2 regions of the Variovorax durovernensis genome follow, and region 2 is predicted to be linked to the other one. Evidence: riboswitches for the same ligand, from Rfam matches in the RefSeq annotation. Region 2 holds a riboswitch; the other holds the start of a gene.
The links. A riboswitch is a leader RNA that binds a small molecule or an ion and turns the genes downstream of it on or off. The one in region 2 is predicted to bind S-adenosylhomocysteine.
Positions count from the first base shown of each region.

Region 1 (7,093 bases), 770 kb from region 2:
GCCCTCGGACAGGATCTCCTGCACCGCACCGAAGGTGCCCTGGTGCGTGGAACCGCCCGCGCCGTAGGTGACCGAGCAGAACTGCGGCTTGCGCGCATACAGCTGCTGGCGCACGGCGCGCAGCTTGACCGCGCCTTCGGGCGTCTTGGTCGGGAAGAATTCGAAACTCAGCGGAAGGCGCACCTGCGTCTCCTTAGGAGCCGTTCGCGTGAACAGCGCGCACGGCGTGAATGAAAAACTCGCGGTTGCCGTCGCCGCCGGCGATCGGGCTGTCGAACCACTGCAGCACGCGCAGGCCGAGGGCCTCGCAGGCGTCGCGCAGGCGCTTCTCGACCACCGCATACATGGCTTCGTCGCGCACGATGCCGCCCTTGCCGACCTGGCCCGGCTGCAGTTCGAACTGCGGCTTGACCAGCATCAGCAGGCGGCCGTCGTCCGCCAGGAACTCGACCACCGCCGGCAGCACCAGCGTGAGCGAGATGAACGACAGGTCGCCCACGATCAGGTCGAAGCGCGACTCGCCTTCTTCCCCGAGGTCGTCGGGCGACAGCGCGCGCGCATTGACACCCTCGATGGGCACCACGCGCTCGTCCTCGCGCAGCTTCGCATGCAGCTGCCCGTGGCCGACGTCGACACCCACCACTTTCGTGGCGCCGCGCTGCAGCAGGCAGTCCGTGAAGCCGCCGGTCGACTGGCCCACGTCGAGGCACAGCTTGCCGGCCGGATCGACACCGCTCGCGGCCAGCGCGCCTTCGAGCTTGAGGCCGCCGCGCGACACATAGCGCGCCTCGGCCGCGTCGACCAGCTCGAGCTCGGCCGACTCGGGCACTTCGTCCTTGTTCTTGGCGACGTTGCGCCACGCGTCGCTCGTGCCCGCGTCGCGCCAGCGCATGCCGCCGGCGATGAGCCGCACGGCCTGCGAACGCGACGCGGCCAGGCCGCGCTCCACCAACAGTTGATCGGCGCGCATGCGCTGTCGATCAGTAGCGGTACGTGTCCGGCTTGTACGGACCGTTCTTGCTCACGCCGATGTAGGCGGCCTGCGCGTCGGTCAGCTCGGTGAGCATGGCGCCGACCTTCTTCAGGTGCAGGCGCGCGACCTTCTCGTCGAGGTGCTTGGGCAGCACGTAGACCTTGCCGGCCTCGTAGGCGTCGGGCTTGGTGAACAGCTCGATCTGGGCGATGGTCTGGTTCGCGAACGACGACGACATCACGAAGCTCGGGTGGCCCGTGCCGCAGCCCAGGTTCACGAGGCGGCCCTTGGCCAGCAGGATGATCTTCTTGCCGTCCGGGAAGGTGATGTGGTCGACCTGCGGCTTGATTTCTTCCCACTCGTACTTCTCGATCGAAGCGACGTCGATCTCGTTGTCGAAGTGGCCGATGTTGCAGACGATGGCCTGGTCCTTCATCTTGACCATGGTGTCGTGCGTGATCACGTCCTTGTTACCCGTGGTCGTCACGAAGATGTCGGCCTTGTCGGCTGCGTACTCCATCGTCACGACCTTGTAGCCTTCCATCGCGGCCTGCAGGGCGTTGATCGGGTCGATCTCGGTGACCCACACTTGCGCCGACAGCGCGCGCAGCGCCTGTGCCGAGCCCTTGCCCACGTCGCCGTAGCCGGCCACGCAAGCCACCTTGCCGGCGATCATCACGTCGGTCGCGCGCTTGATGCCGTCCACCAGGGACTCGCGGCAGCCGTACAGGTTGTCGAACTTGCTCTTGGTGACCGAGTCGTTCACGTTGATGGCGCGGAACAGCAGCGTGCCCTTGGCCGACATTTCGTTCAGGCGGTGCACGCCGGTGGTCGTTTCCTCGGTCACGCCGATGATTTCGGCGGACTTGCGGGTGTACCAGGTCGAATCGACGGCCAGCTTGGCCTTGATGGCTGCATACAGGATGCGCTCTTCTTCGCTGGTCGGGTTGGCCAGCACGCTCTGGTCCTTCTCGGCACGCTGGCCCAGGTGCATCAGCAGCGTGGCGTCGCCGCCGTCGTCCAGGATCATGTTCGGGCCTTCGCCCTTCGAGCCCTTGGGGCCGAAGTCGAAGATGGCGTGGGTGTAGTCCCAGTAGTCCTTCAGCGACTCGCCCTTGATGGCGAACACCGGCGTGCCCTTTTCGGCGATGGCGGCGGCGGCGTGGTCCTGCGTCGAGAAGATGTTGCACGAGGCCCAGCGCACTTCGGCGCCCAGGGCCTGCAGCGTCTCGATCAGCACGGCCGTCTGGATGGTCATGTGCAGCGAGCCCGTGATGCGCGCGCCCTTCAGCGGCTGCGCCTTCGAGAACTCTTCGCGGATGGCCATCAGGCCGGGCATTTCGGTTTCCGCGATGCGGATTTCCTTGCGGCCCCAGGCAGCGAGGGACAGGTCGGCGATCGCCTGGTCGGCGGTCGAAACGGGGGTGGGCTTGAGAACAGCGCTCATGAGAACTCCAACAAAACTGGTTTGAAAGATGCCACTGCGTTCGGGGAAAAGGACTCACCGCGAGAACAGCGGGTGAGCGTGGTTGCGATGTGGATCCGAGCCTCACGCCTGGCGGCGCTGCAACGCTCCTCGGGACGGGGCATTGTAGACGGGGCGAGCGGCCGCGCCAACCTCGGGGATTTGCACCAATTTCGACCATCTTCTGCCGTCTTCGGCTGACATTTGCCAGCCTCAACGTTAAAGCCCCCTCTTTTTACGATTTGCTCAGGTTCGGTTCAGTAGCCAGCCGGCTCGCTGCCGGGCCCATCAGACAAAGAAGAGGGCTCAACATGAGGATGACGAGATATCTCGCGGGTTGTGGACTGGCCGCCTTGCTGGCGGCCTGCGGGGGCGGAGGCAGCAGTGGTGGCGGCGCGGGCGGCGGCCTGCCGCTGGCGGGCCTGGATGCCGGGCAGCAGGCGCAGGCCCCGGCGGCAGCGCCCGAGTCCGCGCCGGCGGCCAGGGCAAGCAAGGCCGCACTGGCCGGCGCCGACGCGCGCAGCGGCACCTACCGCGTCTATGCATCCAACGGCACCCAGCAGCAGCTGGCGCTCGACTTCGACGCCGGCAGCTACACGATGACGGACAACCTCGGCGCGGCCGAGTCCGGCACCTTCGCCGAAGACTTCACCGAGCCCGGCACCTACGTCTTCGCCAGCAGCCGCATCACCACGGCCGCCAACACGGCGCGCTTTCGCGTGGCGGCGGACGTGGTCGTCGGCGCGTTCCCGTTCCAGACGGCGTACTCGAGCCCCGCGGCCTACGCCGCGCAGCCTTTCGTGGCGGCGCGCGACTTCGTCAACACCGCGGCGCTGCTGGACGGCACCTACAACCGCTTCAGCGTGACGCGCAGCCCCGGCGGCGCGCAGGACTCGACGTTGCTGGCCATGCGCCTCTCGGGCAGCGGCACGGTGCTGGAGATGTGCAACGACGCGATCATCTACAAGATCGATCTCTGCCCGGCAGCCTCGAAGCGCACCTATGCGGTAGCGGCCGGCGCCGACGACACCTGGGTCGGCACCAACGTCACCAACAGCAGCGACGTCGCCAACTTCCGCATGGCGCGAATCGGCGGCCAGAACGTCTATCTCGCCGGGGGCGTCAACCTGGCGCCGGCCATGCAGTTCATGCGCATCGCCCTGCCCGAGTCCTCCAGCTGGCCCACCACCCGCGGTGTCGGCGCGTCGACCACGGGCAGCTGGGGCAGCAACCTGATCGACACCGCGAACTCGGTGCGCACGTCCACCGGCACGGACGGCACCTACGGCAGCCTGACGATGCCGGTGGGCGGCACGTTTGCGCAGCAGCCCGAAGGCATCCGGCTCGTCAACGGCAGCGGCACGAGCAAGTACTTCGCCATGCAGAACGGCCTGCTCTCGGTGCTCGTCGGCGCGCGCAACCCGAACACGCAGGGCTACCTGCAGCTCAACCTGATCGACACCGGCGCGGCGCCCGATGCGCGCAACGGCCGCTACAAGGTCTACGCCACCAACGGCACGCGGCAGACGCTGGCGCTGAACCTCGACAGCAAGCGCTACGAGATGACCGACGAAACCGGCACCGTCGCCTCGGGCAGCTTCGCCGAAGACACGGCCGAGGCCGGCAGCTTCGTGTTCGACAGCAGCCGCATCACGAGCCCGGTGAACACGGCGCGCTTCCGGCTGGCCGCGGACACGGTGGTCGGATCGTTCCCGTTCGCGGTTGCGCAGGTCACGCCGGCGAGCTACGGCGTGCGGCCCTTCGTGGCATCGCGCGCGCTGGTGAAGACGCAGGCAGCGCTCGACGGCGTCTACAACCGGCTGGGCATCAACCTGACGGCGACCACCGGCGATTCGTCGATCACGCAGATCCAGGTTGCCAACAGCGGCACCACGCTCTACCTGTGCAACAACGCCACGATCTACCGCATCGACACCTGCCCCTCGGCAACGCTGCTGACCTACACGGTGTCGCCCGGCGCCACCGTCGACACCTGGAACATCGTGAACGTGGCGAATCCGTCGGACCACGGCAGCTTCGCGATCGCAAGGGTGGGCAACGAGAACATCTACCTCTCCGCCGGCATCGTGCCCTCGACGCCCACCACGTCGGTGTTCCGCATCGGCCTGCCCGAACGCGCGGCCTGGCCCACGGTCACCGCGCGCGGCGGCGCCGCCAACGGCGGCTGGGGCAGCACGGCCGTCGACGCATCGAGCTATGCGCGCACCCGTGTGCTTCCCGACGGCACGGCGGGCACGCTGAACGCCACGCTGGGCTCCATGGGCGTCGCCGGCCCGATCAACATGCGCGCGGCGGGGTTCCCCAACTCGACCTTCCATTTCTCGAGCCAGAGCAGCAAGCTGTTCGCGATGGTCGGCGCGCGCAGCCCGGCCACCGGCGGCGCGCTTGAAATCGGCCTGATCGACTGACGCGCCAGCGCGTCGCCCGTCCCGGGGCCGCATGCCGCAACACCGGCATGCGGCCCTTGCTCATTCAGGCCTAAGTCGGCCGCCAGCAGATTCCGGCGCCGCGGCGTACATTGCCCCGACTCCCACTCCGCCGAAAGCACCCATGCCGATCTTCCTGTCCCACAACCGCCGGGCGCTGCTCGCCGCCGCGATCCTCAGCCTGGGCTTCGCCGCGCTGCCGACCGGCGCATCCGCCCAGACCTCCGACCCCGTGCGCATCCGCGGCACCATCGTCCGCGTCGACGCGAAGACGCTCGTCGTGCAGGACCGCGGCGGCGAAGTCGTCTCGCTCGCGCGGCCGGCGGACATGCCGGTGTCGGAGGTCTATCGCATCAAGCTGTCCGACATCAAGCGCGGCAGCTTCGTCGGCACGGCCGCCATGCCGCAGGCCGACGGCACGCAGAAGGCGATCGAAGTGGTGGTGTTTCCCGAGGCCGCGCGCGGCACCGGCGAAGGCCACCGCCCCTGGGACCTGCTGCCAGAGAGCACCATGACCAACGCCACCGTCGCCGACCTGGCCGCGGCGCCGAAGTCCGTGCGCGGCGGCCAGCAGATGCGGCTGACCTACAAGGGCGGCGAAAAGACCGTCATCGTGCCGCCCAACGTGCCGGTGGTCACGTTCCGGCCCGGCACCGAGGCGCTGCTGGTGCCCGGCGCCAAGGTGATGGTGAACGCGCAGGAAAAGAACGGCACGCCCACGGCGCTGCGCGTGACCGCGGGCCGAAACGGCTTCGCGCCGCCGATGTAAGCCATCCAAGGGAAATCCCGCAGGCATTTTTTTCGCGGCGGCATGCCGGTGCGGCGTATCGTGGCGATGGACTTTTGCCGTCCGGCCGGTCCTCGCCATCCATCCGTTCACCGTCACAGGAGATTCCGCACCATGGCCACAGCCAAGAAAGCCGCCGCCAAGAAGACCACCGCCAGCAGTAGCAGCAGCGACAGCACCGCCAGCGCGAAGAAGGCGGCACCGACTGCCGCGGACATGCTCAATCCGCTGAAGGGCATGGCCGACCGGCTGCAGAACCTCAACCTGACCGGTGGCGCCGGCAAGCTGCTGGAAAGCGGCCGCAAGGACCTGGCGGCGCTGATGCAGGCAAACGAGAAGTCCTACCAGGGCCTGCAGACCGTGGTGCAGCGGCAGACCGAGATGATCAAGCACGCCATCACCGAATGGCAGACCGCCGCCAAGGAAATGCCGGGCAAGGATCCGAAGGAAAACCTCGCCAGGCTCGACGAGCTCGGGCGCCAGTCGTTCCAGCGCGCCATCGACGACATCAAGGAGCTGGCCAACCTCGCCGCCAAGTCGCAGGCCGACGCCTTCGACTTGGTGCGCCAGCGCATCCAGTCCAACGTGGATGAAGTCACGAAGATGCTGCAGCGCAAGTAAGTAGCAAGCCCGGCCGGCTCATGACCACCGTATCGCCACCCGTCGAGCGGCGCACGCCCGCCAACGGCGTCGAAATCGCCTGGAACAGCTTCGGCGACCCCGGCGCGCCGCCGCTGCTGCTGGTCATGGGCCTCGGCGCCCAGATGGTCGCGTGGGACGACGCCTTCTGCGCCCGCCTTGCCGAGGCCGGCGGGCACCGCGTGATCCGCTTCGACAACCGCGACATCGGCCATTCGACGCACCTGTCGTACCTGGGCGTGCCCGACATCCAGTCGCTGATGGTGCAGGCCATGGCCGGCCAGCCGCTGCAGGTGCCCTACACGCTGCGCGACATGGCGGACGACTGCATCGCCCTGCTCGACGCGCTGCGCATCGAGCGGGCGCACATCGTCGGCGCCTCGATGGGCGGCGCCATCGGGCAGGAGCTGGCCATTCACTATCCGCGGCGGATGCGCTCGCTCACCAGCATCATGTCGACCACCGGCAACCCGGCGCTGCCGCCGCCCACGGCGGAAGCGATGGCGGTGCTGTTCTCGCCCGCGCCGACCACCTTCGACGCCTACATGGCGCACCACGCGAAGGTGTGGCGCGTGCTGCGCGGGCCGTCGTCCTTTCCACTCGACGAGGCGCGCGACGCGGAACGCGCCCAGCTGGTCTTCCTGCGCGGGCTCAACCCGCCCGGCGTGGCGCGCCAGCTCGCGGCCATCCTCGCGTCGGGCAACCGCAAGCCCGCGCTGCGCGACGTGCGCATGCCGACGCTGGTGATCCACGGCGACGCCGACCCGCTGGTGCCGGTGGCC
Region 1 covers NZ_CDRNCW010000001.1:1,057,740-1,064,832, reverse strand. The annotation lists gene metF (methylenetetrahydrofolate reductase [NAD(P)H]) at 1-183, opposite strand, end outside; gene ACWV14_RS04920 (TlyA family RNA methyltransferase) at 194-970, opposite strand; gene ahcY (adenosylhomocysteinase) at 981-2,420, opposite strand; S-adenosyl-L-homocysteine riboswitch at 2,488-2,557, opposite strand; gene ACWV14_RS04910 (hypothetical protein) at 2,750-4,867, shown strand; gene ACWV14_RS04905 (hypothetical protein) at 5,010-5,654, shown strand; gene phaP (TIGR01841 family phasin) at 5,787-6,293, shown strand; gene ACWV14_RS04895 (alpha/beta fold hydrolase) at 6,314-7,093, shown strand, end outside.
Region 1: linked by a shared signal. The riboswitch ahead of ahcY (adenosylhomocysteinase) and the one ahead of metH (methionine synthase) in region 2 are both predicted to bind S-adenosylhomocysteine.

Region 2 (7,093 bases):
GTGGCCGGCTGGCGGCCGCCGCCGCCAATCAGGCCGGGATGGCAGCCGCGCCCCTGGCCGGGACCGGGCTTCCGGCCGCCGGGGCCGGGCGTGCGTCCGCCGCCTCCGCCCGGCATCCGTCCCCCCATCGATCCCGGCTTCAGGCCGCCACGGCCGCATCCGGGTTTCCGGCCCGGGCCGCCGCCCGGCATGCCGCATCCCGGCGGTGGGGGCGGCCATCATGGCGGCGGTGGAGGTGGCCACCGGCCCTGACCGGACGTCAGCCGCCGCCGGTCTTGGGGCCGCATTCGCCGGGGGGCCGGCGATCCCGCCCGATCAGCGACACGAAGCGCTGCGCCCCCAGGCCGAGCGGGCGCTCGCGTGACCACACCACGTCGACCCACAGGTCGAGCCCGTTGCTGAGGTTTTCGAACGGAATTTCCACCAGCGCACCTGCCGCCACATGAGGCCGCGCGAAGTTGCGCTGCAGCCAGCCCCAGCCCAGCCCGGCGGTGATGAGGCTCAGCGCGGCCAGCGCGTTGTCGGTGCGCCAGATGTGGCGGGCGAACACGAAGCGCGGGTCGCTGGTGGCAAGGTCGCGCCCGGCCACCACGATCTGCCGCGTGTTCGTCAGGTGGTCCTCGCGCAGCTTGCCGCCGGGGGCGGCGAGCAGCACCGGGTGGTCGGGCGCCATCACTGCCACCATGAGGTCGCTGCCGACTTCCTGGAAGCCTTCGCGGCCGTCGAGGCTGGGGCGTTCGAACACCAGCGCCAGTTGAGCGCGGCCGCTGTGGAGCAATTCGAGCGCATCGGCCTGCGGGGCGGCCAGCACTTCGACCTGCAGCAGCGGATATTCCTGCGCCAGCGTGGCCAGCGGCCCGCTCCACGGCGCGGCCAGCAACTCGGGCGCGATGGCCAGCGTGAGCCGGTCTTCCAGGCCCTGGGTCAGCGCGAGGGCCTGCACCTGCAGTTGCTTGAGCTGGGTCGCCAGCATGCGCGCCTGCGGCTCCAGCGAGCGCGCGGCGGCGGTGGGCTGGGGCTCGCGGCCCTTGCGGTCGAACAGCGGCAGATCAAGCTCGGCCTCGAGGTTGGCGATGGCCATGCTCACGGCCGAAGGCACACGGCGCAGCGCCCGGGCCGCCGCCGAAAAGGAGCCGTGGTCGATCACGGCCAGGAAGACTTCGACGTTGTCGCTGGTGAAGGCCATGGCTTGCGCTTTCGGGTCGATCTATCAGTAAACCTGAAATAAGTTAACTTTTTATATCAGCAAAAGACACATAAAGTCTACCCATCGCTTCATCCATTCAAAACGTAAGAGGAAAAATCATGCAGGGGCTTCGTCGTCGTGTTGTCTACATCTCCCTTTACGAAGGGATCGCCATCGTTGCCGCCAGCGCCGGCCTGGCATTGATGACCGACGCCGGGCTGGGCCACTCCGGCGTGCTGGCGGTGGCTGCATCGGTCATCGCGGTGCTCTGGAACCTGGCGTTCAACGCCTTGTTCGAGCGCTGGGAGTCGCGCCAGGCAGTGCGCGGGCGCAGCGTGCGCCGCCGCATCGCCCATGCCATCGGCTTCGAGGGCGGGCTGATCGCCTTCCTGGTGCCGATGTTCGCCTGGGGCCTGGGCGTGTCGCTCTGGCAGGCGCTGGTGATGGACCTGGGCCTGGTGGTGTTCTTCCTGGTCTACACCTTCGTCTTCAACTGGGCCTTCGACCGCGTGTTCGGCCTGCCGGCCTCGGCCATGGGCGAGGCGCAGCCGGCCTGACGGGCCGGCGGCCTACTGGCCGCCCGGCGGCGCGGGTTTGTGCGCCGCGGCCGAGCGCATCGCCAGCGCGCCGCTCAGGCGCAGGCGCTCGGTTTCATTGAAGAGGGTTTCGCGCAACTGGGCCTGTTCGGCCTCGGACGCCGCTGCGTAGCGGTCAAGCCGCGAATTCCAGTCCTGGTTTTCCTGGTCGAGCGCCGCGAGGTTGCGGGCCACTTCGTAGCCGTAGGCCTCGCTGCGCGCGGCAAAGCGCTCCTGCGGGCTCGCGCCTCGCGCCTCGAGCGCGGCGGTCTGCTGCATCACGTCGGCATGGGCGACGGCTTCCCGGCGCACTTCGCGCTGTTCCGGCGACAGCCATGCCTGCTCGCTTTGCTTCAAGGCAGCGTTGCGCTGCTCGGGCGTCAGGGCAGCGTTGGCGAGCAATTCCAGCTTGTCGGCCATGAAGTTGTCCTGGCGGATCTGGTCGCCGAACAGGCCTTCGATTTCCTCTGGCGCGAAATAGCGCCGGCGCATCGCCTCGCGCGCCTGCAGGGCGCGGCGCAGTTGCGCGGGGTCGCCGGGCGCGGGCGGCGGCATCGACGTCAGGGCCTCCTGCATGTCGACATAGCGTTCGAGCAGTCCGAGCGCGCGCACGCGCCAGTCCTCGCGCAGGTACTTGGCCAGCAGGGCGGGGGCCTTGGCCATGAAGGCGGCCTTGTTGTCGGCCTGCGCCTCGGACAGCACCTGGTCGAAGATGGAGATGAGCGAGCTGTTCAGCAGGGCGTCGGGCACGGCGGCTGCTGTTGCAGTCTGTGCCGGCCGTGGCTCGGGGCTGGCCGTGGCGGTGGTCGCCACGGCAGGCCCGCGTTCGGCGGCGATGGGGCCGTCTTCGTCGGGGAGGCTCGCGAGCCAGCCGCCGCCTACCGCGAGCAGAACCGCGCCGCCCGCCGCCCAGGGCACCCACCGCTTTCCCACGGCCGGCGCCTCAGAGGCCCGCGCTCTTCAGCCGCGCGGCCTGGTCCTTGAAGAGCTCCGGCACCTTCTTCTCGTAGTACGGGAACTGGCTGCCATAGGTGTTGCCCAGCACCTGGTTGACCTCGTCGAGGTGGTTCTGGCGGTAGTCGCCCAGGTGGGTGCCGAGCCGCGTGGTGCAGGTGGCGAGCAGGCCGTCGTTGTCCTCGCCGAAGAAGGCGAGGGTGCCCAGCGCCGACAGCGGCGCGTCGCTCGGGTCGAACAGGCTGAAGCCGGTCGACACGCCCGACCACGAGTAGTAGCGCACGCCGTTCACCACCGCCGCGCCGCTCTTCACGCTGCACGACGAGCCCTGCGCGGGCCGTCCCTGCGGGAACTTGGCGTCGAAGGCCGCGCCGCCTGCCGTGGTCAGCGAGGCCAGCGCGTTCAGCGGGACTTCCGGCAGCTGGCTCGGGTCCTTGCCCGAGAGGAAGCCGATCACGCTGGTCAGCAGCCCCACGGCCTTGACGACCACGCCTTGCGCTATGCCGCCCTCGGGCAGCCTGGCGAGCAGGTCGGCCACCTTGGAGCCGCCATTCGCGCCGCCCACCGAGGTGACCGACGCCACCATGTCGGGCGCCACCGCCGCCACATAGCGCACCGTGGGCGCGCCTTGGGAATGCCCGATCAGGTTGAACTTGAGCGTCGGGTTCTTTTCCAGCGCGCGGATGGTCTTGAGCTCCTGCAGCAGCTGCTCGCCGCGGATCTCCGAGGTGTTGGTGCCCGACACCTGCGCTACATACACCCGCGCGCCGGCGCCGGCCAGCTTGTCGGGAATGCCGTAGAAGTAGTCGACGCCCAGCAGGTTGTCGAAGCCCAGCAGGCCGTGGACCAGCACGATGGGGTATCTGGTCTTCGCCTCGTCGGAGGCCGCCCGGGCCGTCACCAGCGTCGAGCCGGCGCTGGCGGCCGCACGGGCCAAGGGGGTCATCGCCATCGTCGCCGCGGCAAGCCCGCAGCAAAGAACCACATTCCACTTCATCGCCATCCGGCACTCCCTTGCGTCGGTTGAAAAAAACGAACGTTCGTTCGGAAACGGTGGCCGCATTCTGTGGATGCGGGCGGGAATGGAAACTGGGGTTTTCCCCGTGGCGGGTTGAATCGCCCTAAAATGCTCGCCTTCCCAAGGAGCGTTGCAGCGGCGGGCCACAGCGGCCCGCCGTCAGGCTTGGGGCGACAACGACGCTCGCCTGTTCGACTCTTCCGCAGGTGAGGCCATGTCCCAGATTTCCGCTCCAGCTACCCCCGATTCCGCCCCCCTGGCACCCCCGCCCATGAAGCTGTCCGGCCTCGAGCCGGTCGCCATCGGCGAAGGCACGCTGTTCGTCAACATCGGCGAGCGCACCAACGTCACCGGCTCCAAGGCCTTCGCGCGGATGATCCTCAACGGCCAGTTCGAAGAAGCATTGGCCGTGGCGCGCCAGCAGGTCGAGAACGGCGCGCAGGTGATCGACATCAACATGGACGAGGCCATGCTCGACAGCAAGGCAGCCATGGTCCGCTTCCTGAACCTCATTGCCAGCGAACCCGACATCGCGCGCGTGCCGGTGATGGTCGACAGCTCGAAGTGGGAAGTCATCGAGGCCGGCCTGCGCTGCATCCAGGGCAAGGGCATCGTCAACTCCATCTCCATGAAGGAGGGCGTCGACAAGTTCAAGCACGAGGCCAAGCTGGTCAAGCGCTACGGCGCCGCCGCAGTGGTCATGGCCTTCGACGAGAAGGGCCAGGCCGACACCTACGCGCGCAAGATCGAGATCTGCGAGCGCGCCTACCGCATCCTGGTCGACGAGGTGGGCTTCCCGCCCGAGGACATCATCTTCGACCCGAACATCTTTGCCATTGCCACCGGCATCGAGGAACACGACAACTACGCGGTCGACTTCATCAACGCCGTGCGCTGGATCAAGCAGAACCTGCCGGGCGCCAAGGTGTCGGGCGGCGTGAGCAACGTGAGCTTCAGCTTCCGCGGCAACGACCCGGTGCGCGAGGCGATCCACACCGTGTTCCTGTACCACGCAATCAAGGCCGGCATGGACATGGGGATCGTCAACGCCGGCATGGTGGGCGTGTACGACGACCTGGAGCCGACCCTGCGCGAGCGCGTGGAAGACGTGGTGCTCAACCGCCGCCCCGACGCCGGCGAGCGCCTCGTCGAGGTGGCCGAAACCGCCAAGAGCGGCGCCAAGGACGACAGCAAGAAGCTCGAATGGCGCGGCACGCCCGAGAACCCGGTGCACGTCAACCAGCGCCTGTCGCACGCGATGGTGCACGGCATCACCGACTTCATCGTCGAAGACACCGAAGAGGCCTACCAGCAGATCCTTGCGAAGGGCGGCCGCCCGCTGCACGTGATCGAAGGCCCGCTGATGGACGGCATGAACATCGTGGGCGACCTGTTCGGCCAGGGCAAGATGTTCCTGCCGCAGGTGGTGAAGTCGGCGCGCGTCATGAAGTCGGCCGTGGCCCACCTCATTCCCTACATCGAGGAAGAAAAGCGCCAGGACGAGGCCGCGGGCCGCGACGTGCGCACCAAGGGCAAGATCATCATCGCCACCGTGAAGGGCGACGTGCACGACATCGGCAAGAACATCGTCACCGTCGTGCTCCAGTGCAACAACTTCGAAGTGGTGAACATGGGCGTGATGGTCCCGTGCCACGAAATTCTCGCCAAGGCGAAGGTCGAGGGCGCGGACATCGTGGGCCTGTCGGGCCTGATCACGCCGAGCCTCGAAGAAATGCAGTACGTGGCCGGCGAGATGCAGAAGGACGACCACTTCCGCATCAAGAAGATTCCGCTGCTCATCGGCGGCGCCACCACCAGCCGCGTGCACACGGCGGTGAAGATCGCGCCGCACTACGAAGGCCCGGTGGTCTACGTGCCCGACGCCTCGCGCAGCGTGAGCGTGGCGCAGAGCCTGCTGAGCGACCAGGCCACCGCGTACATCGACGAGATCAACGCCGACTACGAGAAGGTGCGCCACCAGCACGCCAACAAGAAGCAAGTGCCACTGTGGCCGCTGGCCAAGGTGCGCGCCAACAAGACGCCGATCGACTGGTCGAACTACACGCCGCCTTGCCCCAAGTTCATCGGCCGGCGCGTGTTCAGGAACTTCGACCTGACCGAGCTTGCCAAGTACATCGACTGGGGCCCGTTCTTCCAGACCTGGGACCTGGCCGGCCCGTTCCCGGCCATCCTGAAGGACGAGATCGTCGGCACCGAGGCCGTGCGCGTATACGCCGACGGCCAGCGCATGCTCAAGCGCCTGATCGAAGGCCGCTGGCTCAGCGCGAGCGGCATCGTCGGCTTCTGGCCCGCCAACACGGTGAACGACGACGACATCGAGCTCTACACCGACGAGACGCGCAGCGAGGTCGCGCTCACCTGGTACGGCATGCGCCAGCAGACCGAGAAGCAGGTGATCGACGGCGTGATGCGCCCGAGCCGCTGCCTGGCCGACTTCGTCGCGCCCAAGGCGAGCGGCCTGAAGGACTACGTGGGTGTGTTCGCCGTGACGGCCGGCCTGGGCGTGGAGAAGAAGGAGAAGTACTTCATCGACGACCTCGACGACTACTCCGCCATCATGCTCAAGGCCCTGGCCGACCGGTTGGCCGAGGCCTTCGCAGAGTCGCTGCACCACCGCGCGCGCACCGACCTCTGGGGCTACGCGAGCGACGAAAGCCTGAGCAACGACGACATGATTGCCGAGAAATACCGCGGCATCCGCCCCGCGCCGGGCTACCCGGCCTGCCCCGACCACAGCGTGAAGCGCCCGATGTTCGACCTTCTGGGTTGCGCGGACATTGGAATGACCCTGACGGAAAGCCTCGCTATGATGCCCGCCGCCAGCGTGAGTGGTTTTTACTTAAGTCACCCCGATTCCACCTACTTCAACGTCGGCAAGATCGGGCATGACCAGTTGCAGGACCAGGCCGCGCGGCGCAAGGAGAGCGAGTCTGACCTGGAGCGCCTGCTGGCACCCAATCTTTGAACCCGCCGGCCGGTCCCCAGCCGACCGGCACCGGGAGTTGCTATTCAGAAATTGATATTCGCGGCCGCGCACTACGCGGCACTGGCGGTCTTCATCACCAGCAGTTGGGGTTTCGGCCGCGCATTGCTGGGCCGCCTGGCCCCGCCGCCCCGCCGGGACGCATGGCTGGAGGCCGCGATGGCCGTGGCGCTGGGCATGGGGCTTTTCATCTGCGGCTTCCAGGCCCTGGCCATCTTCGGTGCCTTCCGGCCCGGGGCCACGCTGGCACTGGTGCTGGCGGGCGTGGCGGCCGCCGCGCTCCAGCTGCCAGGCTGGCTGCGCGAGCGGCGCGCCCTGCTGCTCTCCAGCGAGACCGCGCCGCCCTGGACCCGTTA
Region 2 covers NZ_CDRNCW010000001.1:283,627-290,719, forward strand. The annotation lists gene ACWV14_RS01325 (SH3 domain-containing protein) at 1-252, shown strand, start outside; gene ACWV14_RS01330 (LysR family transcriptional regulator) at 260-1,186, opposite strand; gene ACWV14_RS01335 (PACE efflux transporter) at 1,306-1,743, shown strand; gene ACWV14_RS01340 (lipase secretion chaperone) at 1,756-2,694, opposite strand; gene ACWV14_RS01345 (esterase/lipase family protein) at 2,705-3,661, opposite strand; S-adenosyl-L-homocysteine riboswitch at 3,850-3,925, shown strand; gene metH (methionine synthase) at 4,005-6,719, shown strand; gene ACWV14_RS01355 (ArnT family glycosyltransferase) at 6,774-7,093, shown strand, end outside.